3 regions of the Methylobacterium sp. 37f genome follow, and region 2 is predicted to be linked to each of the others. Evidence: riboswitches for the same ligand, from Rfam matches in the RefSeq annotation. Region 2 holds a riboswitch; each other region holds the start of a gene.
The links. A riboswitch is a leader RNA that binds a small molecule or an ion and turns the genes downstream of it on or off. The one in region 2 is predicted to bind cobalamin.
Positions count from the first base shown of each region.

Region 1: linked by a shared signal. The riboswitch ahead of J7U37_RS05285 (CbtB-domain containing protein) and the one ahead of J7U37_RS01760 (TonB-dependent receptor) in region 2 are both predicted to bind cobalamin.
Region 3: linked by a shared signal. The riboswitch ahead of J7U37_RS23980 (TonB-dependent siderophore receptor) and the one ahead of J7U37_RS01760 (TonB-dependent receptor) in region 2 are both predicted to bind cobalamin.

Region 1 is NZ_JAGHKN010000005.1:114,502-117,768, forward strand. Features, by position in the region: gene J7U37_RS05270 (hypothetical protein) at 1-60, opposite strand, end outside; gene cobO (cob(I)yrinic acid a,c-diamide adenosyltransferase) at 60-671, opposite strand; gene cobU (bifunctional adenosylcobinamide kinase/adenosylcobinamide-phosphate guanylyltransferase) at 668-1,201, opposite strand; cobalamin riboswitch at 1,286-1,479, shown strand; gene J7U37_RS05285 (CbtB-domain containing protein) at 1,552-1,728, shown strand; gene J7U37_RS05290 (CbtA family protein) at 1,756-2,511, shown strand; gene J7U37_RS05295 (DUF1636 domain-containing protein) at 2,504-2,980, shown strand; gene cobW (cobalamin biosynthesis protein CobW) at 2,977-3,267, shown strand, end outside.
Region 2 is NZ_JAGHKN010000002.1:72,054-75,320, reverse strand. Features, by position in the region: gene J7U37_RS01770 (hypothetical protein) at 53-295, opposite strand; gene J7U37_RS01765 (hypothetical protein) at 538-1,128, shown strand; cobalamin riboswitch at 1,278-1,480, shown strand; gene J7U37_RS01760 (TonB-dependent receptor) at 1,586-3,267, shown strand, end outside.
Region 3 is NZ_JAGHKN010000064.1:5,630-8,896, reverse strand. Features, by position in the region: gene J7U37_RS23980 (TonB-dependent siderophore receptor) at 1-1,666, opposite strand, end outside; cobalamin riboswitch at 1,776-1,975, opposite strand; gene J7U37_RS23975 (AAA family ATPase) at 2,072-2,566, opposite strand; gene J7U37_RS23970 (hypothetical protein) at 2,617-3,267, opposite strand, start outside.

The DNA of each region.
Region 1 (3,267 bases), on a different contig from region 2:
GCAGGCCGGATGGATGCCCGACAGGATAAGGAGCCCGACCGGGCTGAGGGCGAAGCGCATCAGAATTCGATGCCCACCTGGGCCTTCACCCCGGCGGCGAAGTGGTGCTTCACGGAGCCCATTTCGGTGACGAGGTCAGCGGCCTCGATAAGGGCCGGCTTGGCATTGCGGCCGGTGACGATGACGTGGAGGTCGGGCCGGCGCGCCTGGAAGGCCGCCACCACTGCATCGAGGTCCAGGTAATCGTAGCGCAACGCGATGTTGAGCTCGTCCAGCACCACGAGACGGATCGTCGGATCCGCCATCAGGTCGAGGGCCTTGGCCCAGGCGTGCTCGGCGGCGGCGATGTCGCGGGCCTTGTCCTGAGTCTCCCAGGTGAAACCCTCGCCGAGGGTGTGCCAGTCGATCCGGTCCCCGAAGACCTGGAGCGCGTGCTTCTCGCCCGTGTCCCAGGCGCCCTTGATGAACTGGACCACGCCGACGCGCCAGCCATGGCCCAGCGCCCGCAGCATCAGCCCGAGGGCCGCCGTGGTCTTGCCCTTGCCGGGACCGGTGTTGACGATGAGAAGCCCCTTCTCGATCGTCTTGCCGGCGACCTCGGCGTCCTGCACCGCCTTGCGCTTCTCCATCTTTTCGCGATGGCGTTCGGCGTCGTTCACGGCGTCCGTCATGGGGTGGCTCCGGCTTGGGGTTTCACGATCAGGGGCAGGCCCGCCACCAGGAAGACGACGTGGTCGGCCTGCCGCGCGAGGCGCTGGTGCAGCCGCCCGGCGGCATCGCGAAACCGGCGGGCCAGCGCGTTGTCTGGCACGATGCCGAGCCCGACCTCGTTGCCGACCAGCACCACCGGGCCGGGCGCCGCCGCGCAGGCCGCCAGCAGCGCGGCGGTGGCGGCCTCCACGTCGGCCTCGGCCAGGATCAGGTTGGTGAGCCAGAGGGTGAGGCAATCGACCAGCACCGGCCCGGGCGCAGCGGCCACCGCCCCGGCCAGGTCCATCGGCACGTCCCGGGTGATCCAGTCGGCCGAGCGGCGCTTCCGGTGGAGCGCGATGCGGTCGCGCATCTCGTCGTCCCAGGCCTGCGCCGTGGCGAGGTACAGCCAGGGGGCGGGACAGGCCTCGATCAGCCCCTCCGCATGGGCGCTCTTGCCGGAGCGCGCGCCGCCGAGCACGAGGGTCAGTCTGGGAGGGAGGTTCGGCATGGGCCTCCTGTGCCCGAAATCGAGCCCCCGGGTCAAAGGCCGGAATCCGATCCGGGCCGCGTTGTCAGCGCGACGGCAACCGCGTAGAAGCGTGGATCGGACGGTGCCCCGGCGACGGGGTGAAAAGGGAATGCGGTGAGGGGGCGACCCTGAAACCGCAGCTGCCCCCGCAACTGTGAGCGGAGACGGGACTGCCATCGGCCACTGGAGCGATCCGGGAAGGCGGCAGGACCAGCGACCCGCGAGCCAGGAGACCTGCCGCCGAGAGTGGACCTGCCATCGAGCGTGGACCTTCCGTCCACCCGATCGATCCGTGACGGCCGCCGGCGGGGCGGCCAGGAGATGAACCGATGTCGACCAACACCCTCGTCCTGACCGGCACCCGCACCAACGAGCGTCTCGGCGCCGTGCTCGTGGCAGCCTTCCTCGGCCTCGGCCTCGTGTTCATGGCGGGCTTCGCCCCCGCGATGGCGCTGCACAATGCGGCGCACGACTTCCGCCACAGCCAGAATTTCCCCTGCCACTGAGCGCCTCCGCCTAAGGCAGACACCCCCATGATCATCCGGCTCGTGTCGGCGGCCCTGGTCGCCGGCTTCCTCGCGGCTGTGGTCGCGACGGGCCTGCAGCTCGCGCTCACCTCGCCGCTCATCATCGCGGCCGAGCGCTACGAGACGCAGGCCTCGGCAGATTCCGCACGCCTGTCGCCCGCCTCCCTGATCGTGCGCGTCCACGGCGGTCACGATCACGGCACCAAGGACCCGTCGGTCGCGGGCGGCGAGGTCGCGCCCGACTGGCAGCCGGGCCCCGGCCTGCCGCGCATGGCCTTCACGGCGCTGGCCACCCTGGTGGGCGGCGTCGGCTACGCGCTGCTGCTCGGCGCCGTGCTGTTCGCCTGCAACCGCGAGCCCAGCCCCGAGACCGGCCTGCGCTTCGCCATCGGGGGGTTCCTCGCGGTGGCCCTGGCACCGGCTCTCGGGCTGGCGCCGGAACTGCCCGGCATGGCGGCGGCGCCGCTCGCCGACCGCCAGTTCTGGTGGGTGATGACGGCGCTCGCCACCGCCATGGGGCTGTACCTCATCGCGATCCGGCGCGCGCCGATCACCATCGCGGGGGGCATCGTGCTCCTGGTCGCCCCCCATCTCGCGGGCGCGCCGGAGACCAGCCACGCCGCCTCGAACCTGCCGGCGGCCTACGCGGCGCAGTTCGCCGCACGCTCGCTCGGCATCGCCTTCGTGTTCTGGGCCGTGATCGGGCTGGCCTATGGCTGGGCCTGGGGATTGTTCGGCAAGGCCCGGACGGCCCATGCCTGACCAGTTGCAGGATCAGATACCCAAAGACTCGCCTCGGACGGACAGCGCCGCCGTCACGCTCTACGTCTGCGCCACCTGCCGGGCGGCCGGGGACGTTTCCGAGCCACGCGCCGGGGCGCGCCTGCTCGCCGCCCTCCAGGAGGCGGTGAGCGCGGGCGGTCATCCGGGCATCACGGTCGAGAGCGTCGAGTGCCTCTCGGTGTGCAAGCGGCCCTGCACGGTGGCGGTCGCGTCGCAGGGGCGCTGGACCTACGTCTACGGCGACCTCGATCCGGTCGCCTCGGCCGGCATCATCCTGGACGGCGTCGCGCTCTATGCCGAGACGCCGGACGGCATCGTACCGTGGAAGGCCCGGCCGCAGGAATTCCGCAAGGGCGTCGTCGCCCGTATTCCGCCGTTCCCGCCGCCGCTCCCGCCCACATTCCCGCCGCCCGTCGCGGCGCCCCCCCATCCGGACGCCGCCGAATGACTCTTGTCGCCAAGATTCCCTGCACGATCGTCACGGGCTTCCTCGGAGCCGGCAAGACCACGCTGGTGCGCCACCTCGTCGAGAACGCCAACGGCCGCCGCCTCGCGATCATCGTCAACGAGTTCGGCGATATAGGCTTCGACGGCTCGTTCCTGGCGGCCTGCGGCATCGAGGGCTGCGGCGACGAGGACATCGTCGAACTGGCCAACGGCTGCATCTGCTGCACCGTGGCCGACGATTTCGTGCCGGCCCTGAACAAGCTCCTCGACCGGGCCGATCCGCCCGAG
Region 2 (3,267 bases):
TCACGGCACGATTGGCGCTGGCAAGCGCCGGCTTCAACCGGCGGCGCTGAATTCAGCCGGAATGGCTGGAGGGCGCCTGCCACTGCACGCCGGCATGCTCGCGGATGTCGCCCGCCGCGCTGCCGGTGTCGGCGTCGCTGGCCCAGCCGCTCGGCTCCGCCACGTCGAGGATCTCGTCGTCCGGATAGGCGGCTTCGAGAAACAGCCTGGCTTCGCCCTCGGCGGCGGCCCGCACGGTCACCAGCGGTTTGGGTCCCTCGGCGGTCCTGATGTTGGCGATGAACAGCTTCGTCATGTCCGATGTCTCCCGGCGGTGATGACCGCTCACAGAGGGCGGTGACGGGCGAACAGCAAGAGGGCCGGCATCGATCGGCCGATCGCGGGGGCGAGCGCCCGCGCCGCCTCGGTGACCGAGACCGGGGTCCCCGCGGGATCGGGCCGGGCACTGGATCGTCAACCACGGCGTGCATTCCGCCACCGAAACTCGCGGATCGTCTCAACCAGACCGAAACCTCCGGGCGCCATGCTGTCCGGCGGATGATCGCCCCACGTCGCGCGATCGCGCTTGGATGGGGCCTGAGCCAGATTTCCAGACGTCGCTTCTTTCTCCAACGGGTTTCCTGCCGGATTTCGGGCCAAGCCCTGAGGCCGCTGGCCGTCGACGCCGAGTTCACCCGCGACAACGTCGACACGGCCTGTCAGGCCCTGTCGTTGAAGCTGGTGAACCTCGTCGAGGAGGACGACGAGGGCAGCTATGTCTTCCGCCTGACGCGGCCGGGCCTGCTTCTCCTCAACGGCCAGATCGAAGCGGCCGCTGCCCTGATCGACCAGGGCTTTGGTTTGCGCCGGATCAAGACACCGCCCCTCTGGGGCGCGCTCGGCAGCAAGCTCCGTCCGGGCGGACCCGGCATGTCCCTCAAGGGCAGCGGTCCGAGGGCCTACGCCACCCAGTTGATCGTGGCGGTCGCCTCCGGACACGCGATCGTCGCCGGTGACGTCGTCCGGGGCAATGCCAATGGCCCCCGCACCTGGCTCGAGGACGAGCCGGCGCCCCGCGCCGAACGCCAGATCGGACCCTCGCCGCTGCGAAGCTGGAGCCCGGATCAAGATCGGGATCGCCCGCTCTGATCGGAGGGGTGGCCGCCCATCCAGCCTTCACCCGGCCTGTCCCCGACCCCCCGGCGCTGGGCTCGGCCCTGGCTCGGCCTGGGCTGTCGCACAGGGAGCACAGGACGCCGATTTCCCGCGCGTTCGATTGACGCTGTCGGGCTTCGTCTGGTCTTCTGGCCTCGGACGGTTCCTCGGATCGAGGATCAAAAGGGAACGCGGTGCGGGCGAGAGCCCAACGCCGCGGCTGCCCCCGCAACTGTAAGCGGCGAGCCCATCATCAACACGTCACTGGGTGCCCCGGCACCTGGGAAGACGATGAGAGGGCGGTGACCCGCGAGCCAGGAGACCTGCCGTCCATCGTGGTCACACGCGAAACGCATCGGGCGGGGTGTCCTGGTGGGTGTCGGGGCGTTCGCACGCGGCGAACGGACCGACCTCGTCGCGGTGACGTGCCACAGACGTCGCCCGAGGTTTCATGTCGCCCGCTCCGTCACGGCCCCCCTACCGAACGCTCCTTCTGGTCTCCTGTGCCGGCCTGGTGCCTTACGGCGCGCAGATCCGGCCGGTCTTTGGCCAGGCGGCCGAGGCGAACCTGGCTGAACTCTCGGTCACGGCGGAGGCATCGGCGCCGCCCGGAACCGGACCGGTCGCGCAGGCGGGCTTCGTCGGCGGCGTCACCGGCATCGGCGGCGGTCTCAGGCCCGTCGATGCGGCGAGCGCGGGGGTGATATCGGGTGCGCAGATCAACAGCCGCCCGATCACCCGACCGGGAGAGGTGCTGGAAAGCGTGCCCGGTCTCATCGTCACCCAGCATTCCGGGGAGGGGAAGGCCAACCAGTTCTTCCTGCGCGGGTTCAACCTCGACCACGGCACCGACATCGCGCTGTCGATCGACGGCATGCCGGTCAACATGCGGACCCACGCCCACGGACAGGGCTATGCCGACCTCAACTTCCTGATCCCGGAACTCGTCGGCGCGGTGGAGTTCCACAAGGGTCCCTACTTCGTGCGCGATGGCGACTTCGCCTCGGCCGGTTCGGTGCGGATCGACTATCTCGACAAGACCGACCGCAACCTCGCCCTGACCTCCTTCGGCAGCTTCGGCTACAAGCGGGCGCTCACCATCGCGTCGGCACCGCTCGGGCAGGGCACCCTGCTGGTGGCGGGCGAGGCCCAGACCTATGACGGCCCCTGGGACGTGCCGGACCGTCTGGCCAAGCTCAACGGCGTCGTCCGCTACAGCCAGGGCACGGCCCTGGACGGCTTCGCCCTGACGGGCATGGCCTACTGGGCCCGGTGGAACGCCACCAACCAGATCCCGGAGCGCGCCGTCGCGGAGGGGATCATCGGCCGCTTCGGCACCCTGAACCCCACGGATGGCGGCGACACCAGCCGTTTCTCGCTCTCCGGACGCTGGAGCCGGACGAGCGACGCCGGCATCACCCGGGCGAACGCCTACGTCATCCGCTATGGGATGAACCTGTTCAACGACTTCACATATTTTCTCAACGATCCGGTCAGCGGCGACCAGTTCCGCCAGCGCGACAGCCGGGTTCTGGGCGGCGGCGAGATCAGCCACACGGTCCAGGGCGACCTCTTCGGGTTGCCGATGGAGACCGAAATCGGGCTTCAGACCCGCACGGACTCGATCCGCGTCGGCCTGTTCAACACCACCGCGCGGCAGGTCCGCTCGACGGTGCTGGACGACCGGGTGCTGGAGGCGAGCGCCGCCCTCTACGTCGAGAACCGGGTGCGCTGGACCGATTGGCTGCGCACCAGCATCGGTGTCCGGGCCGACGGATTCACCGCCGATGTCCGCTCGGACACGCCGGCCAATTCCGGCACGGCATGGGACGGCATTGTCAACCCGAAGCTCGGCCTCGTGCTCGGTCCGTGGTTCGAGACCGAGCTGTTCGTGAATTACGGCGGCGGCTTCCACTCCAACGACGCCCGCGGCGTCACCGCCACGGTCGATCCGACCAGCCCGCTCTTCAACATCCGCCGCTCGCCCTTCCTCGTGCCCTCGACCGGCTCGGAGATCGGCCTGCGCAACCGCAGCATCGCCGGGCTCGAGACCGCCGTCGCCCTGTTCCAACTCGATTTCGCCTCCGAGAACCTGTTCCAGGGCGACAGCGGCACCACCGAGCCGAGCCGCCC
Region 3 (3,267 bases), on a different contig from region 2:
CCGCCCCGGCGGCGATCTGGAAGAAGAAGTCTGCCGGGTCGGTGGTGAGTACGTTCTCCTTCTCGATGTGGAAGGCGGCGGCCGTCACGCTGAGGCCGTCGAACAGGTCGAGCTTGGTCCCGACCTCGTAGGCGAACCCGGTCTCGGGCGCGAAGGGCCGGGACGCGCTGTCGAAGCCGGTGTTGGGGCGGAACGAGGCGGCGACGTTGCCGTAGAGCGCCAGGAACGACAGCGGCTGGTAGACGAGACCGGCCCGCGGCGAGAAGCCGGTGCGGTCCTGCTCGGTCCGTTCGTTCGCGACCTTGTCGCGGAAGGTCTGGTTGTAGAAGTCGGTGCGGTTGCCCAGCAGCAGCTTCCATTCCGGGCTGAGAGCGATCTGGTCCTGGAGGTAGACGGCTGTGTTGCCGACGTTCTCGCTGGCGCTGTAGCGGCGCGTGAACGGAGGCTTGGCCTGCCCGTAGACCGGGTTGAACAGGTCGATGGCGAAGGGGTCGAGACGCGGGGTCGAGCGCAGGAGGTTCTCGGTGCTGTTGTAGCGCTCGTGCTCCAGGCCGAGCAGCAGGGTGTGGGCGATGGGCCCGGTCTCGAAGCGCCCGACGAGTTCGGCCTGGCCGATGGCGACGCCCCAGGTGAAGTCGTGCTGGCGGAACTCGCGCAAGAGCGTGCGCCCGTCGTTGAGGATCCCGGTCGCGCCGGTCTGCAGGCCGGTGAGGCTTCCGGTGTTGAGGTGCGTGGCGACCCGCAAATGCCAGTCGGTGTTGAAGGCGTGCTCCAGCCGCACCTGCAGCAGCGCGCTCTCGGACACGGAATCGTCGCCCGGCTCGCCGAAGAAGCGTGAGCGCGGGACGAGGCCGAGGCGGTTGTTCACCGCGACGGTGCCGCGGTCGAAGGTCTGGCGGTTGCGCAGGTACTGCGCCTCGAACGTGATCTTGGTGTCGGGGGTGACCTGCCAGCTCACCACCGGCGCCAGGAGCACCCGGTCGCCGTCGACGAAATCTCGAAAGCTGTCCTGGCGGGCGAGCGCGCCGTTGAAGCGATAGAGCACGCTGCCGTCCTCGCTCAGCGCACCGCCGGCATCGACCGTGGTGCGGGCGGTGCCGAAGCTGCCGAACAGCGTGCCCATCTCGACGAAGGGGCGCGCTACGGGCTGCTTGGTCAGGATGTTGACGGTGCCCCCCGGATCGCTGCGTCCGTAGAGGGCTCCGGCCGGGCCCTTCAGGACCTCGATGGACTGGACGTTCTGGGTGTCGGGGGCGCCGTTGTAGCCGCGGGCGATGTTGAACCCATTCTGGAAAATGTCCTGGGTTGCGAAGCCGCGCACCGAGTACAGGGCGAGGTTCTGGGCGCCAAAATCGTTCTGTTTGCCGACCCCGGGCACGTAGTCGAGGGCGCGCTCGACCCGGGTCGCGGCGGTGTCGACCAGAACCTCCCGGGGCACCACGTCGACCTGCTGCGGCAGGTCGCGACGCGGCGTCACCGTCTTGGTGCCGCTGTAGAGGTCCGGCACCCGGTAGGTCGGCGTGGCGGTGAGGGTCCCCTCGACCGAGAGCGCGTCGAGCACCACGGCGGTCTCCTCAGAGCGCGCCCCCTGGGCTGCGACGGCGGTGGGGATCGCGCAGGACAAGGCCAGCACGGACATCAGCGGGATGGACGGTGAACGGGACACGTTGATGGGCCTCGGGCGACGGCAGTGGCACGTCACCGCGAACGAGGCCGAACCACGCGCAACGCGCATGCTTCCGCACCCGCCGGGGCACCCCGCCCAGCGTGTCTCGCGTGTGACCACGACTGACGGCAGGTCTCCTGGCTCGCGGGTCACTGCCCTTCACCGTCTTCCCGAGCGAGGCCGCTCAGTGACGTCAGTGGCGAAGGGCTCGCCGCTTACAGTTGCGGGGGCAGCCACGGCGTTGGGGCTACCCCCGCACCGCGTTCCCTTTTGATCCTCCGGGGAGGAACCGTCACGGCCGAGGTACCATGCCGACGCCCATGCCCGTCAACGGACCAAATGCAATGCACGAGGGGTTATGCCCTGCCGGCAACACTTGGGAAGACGGATCGCTCACTCCGTCCGTCAGGTCAGGACCTCGACCTGCTCCGGCGGCAAGCTACGCCACCAAGCGTCCGGGGATTGGAAAACCTCGTAGGTGAACCGGAGGACCTCATCCGGCTGGCGATGCGACGGGTCCACGCGACCGCGCTCCGCGTTGCGGGACTTGAGGACCTCCCACGGCACGTCGAACACTTTCCACTCCACAGTGAGCCCGTGTCCGGCGACGATCCCGAGCTCGCGCTCGAACACGGGTCTGGTGAGATGGGTGTCCGCCATCACCACGCTGAAGCCGTTCGTCAGGGCGGCATCCAGGGCTGCTTCCTTGACCCGGTGCAGGACTTCCCGGGCCGCATCGTCATGTGAGCCCTGCCTGAGTTCCCAGTAGACCTGTCGGTGCGGCGGCCAGAGGGTCTGCCGGAAGTCGTCGAGGGTGAGGTGAACCCAGCCGTCGAGAGGGTCGAAGCGGCGGGCGTAGGTCGTCTTCCCCGCGCCCGGGCAGCCGATCAGGCCGATCACCCTCTGGGGTGCTCCCGGACCATTCCTGCCGGGCACCGTCCGGGTCACGGTCAGGCCGTCGCCTCCGCATCCTCGTCGTCGCTCGCCGAGCCCTCGATGATCTCGCCGCGCAGGTAACGAGCCTGGGCCTCAGCGATGCGGCGTGCGCCCTGGGCGTGGCGGGTCGACACCGTGCCGCTGGGTGCCTCGGGCCCGCCGCGCTTGATCGCCACGAGTTCCGGATCACCCCAATGGTCGAGCATCGCCTGGAACGCTTCGTAGCGGCCGGTATCGAAGGCGATGCGGTCGCCCATCATGTCCTTGTAGGGATGGGCTGGGTGCAGGCCGGCGCAGGGGACCCAGCCCGCCGGGATTGGCGTCGTGGCGGCATGGGTCCGACCGCTGCGCAGGAGCTTGGGCAGCACGTGCGTGTGCGGACCCTCGGGGCTGGTGCCGCCGGACCCGGGGATCGGGGCATAGACCTCGACGCGTCCGACCCGCGCCAGGAACACCCGGTGCGGGCTCATGGCGACGAGATGCGGCCCGATGGGGTTGGCGTGGTCGAACAACGGCATGCCGACGCCGGCGCGCAGCCGCTCGACGGCCTCCGGATCGCGCACCCGCACGCAGGCATCCACGGCGAGAAGGCCGAGACCGAGGTCGAACAGGATGCCGTCGCGATCCTCGACCCGGGCGGCATTCCGGTCGGGCCCGAGTTCCGT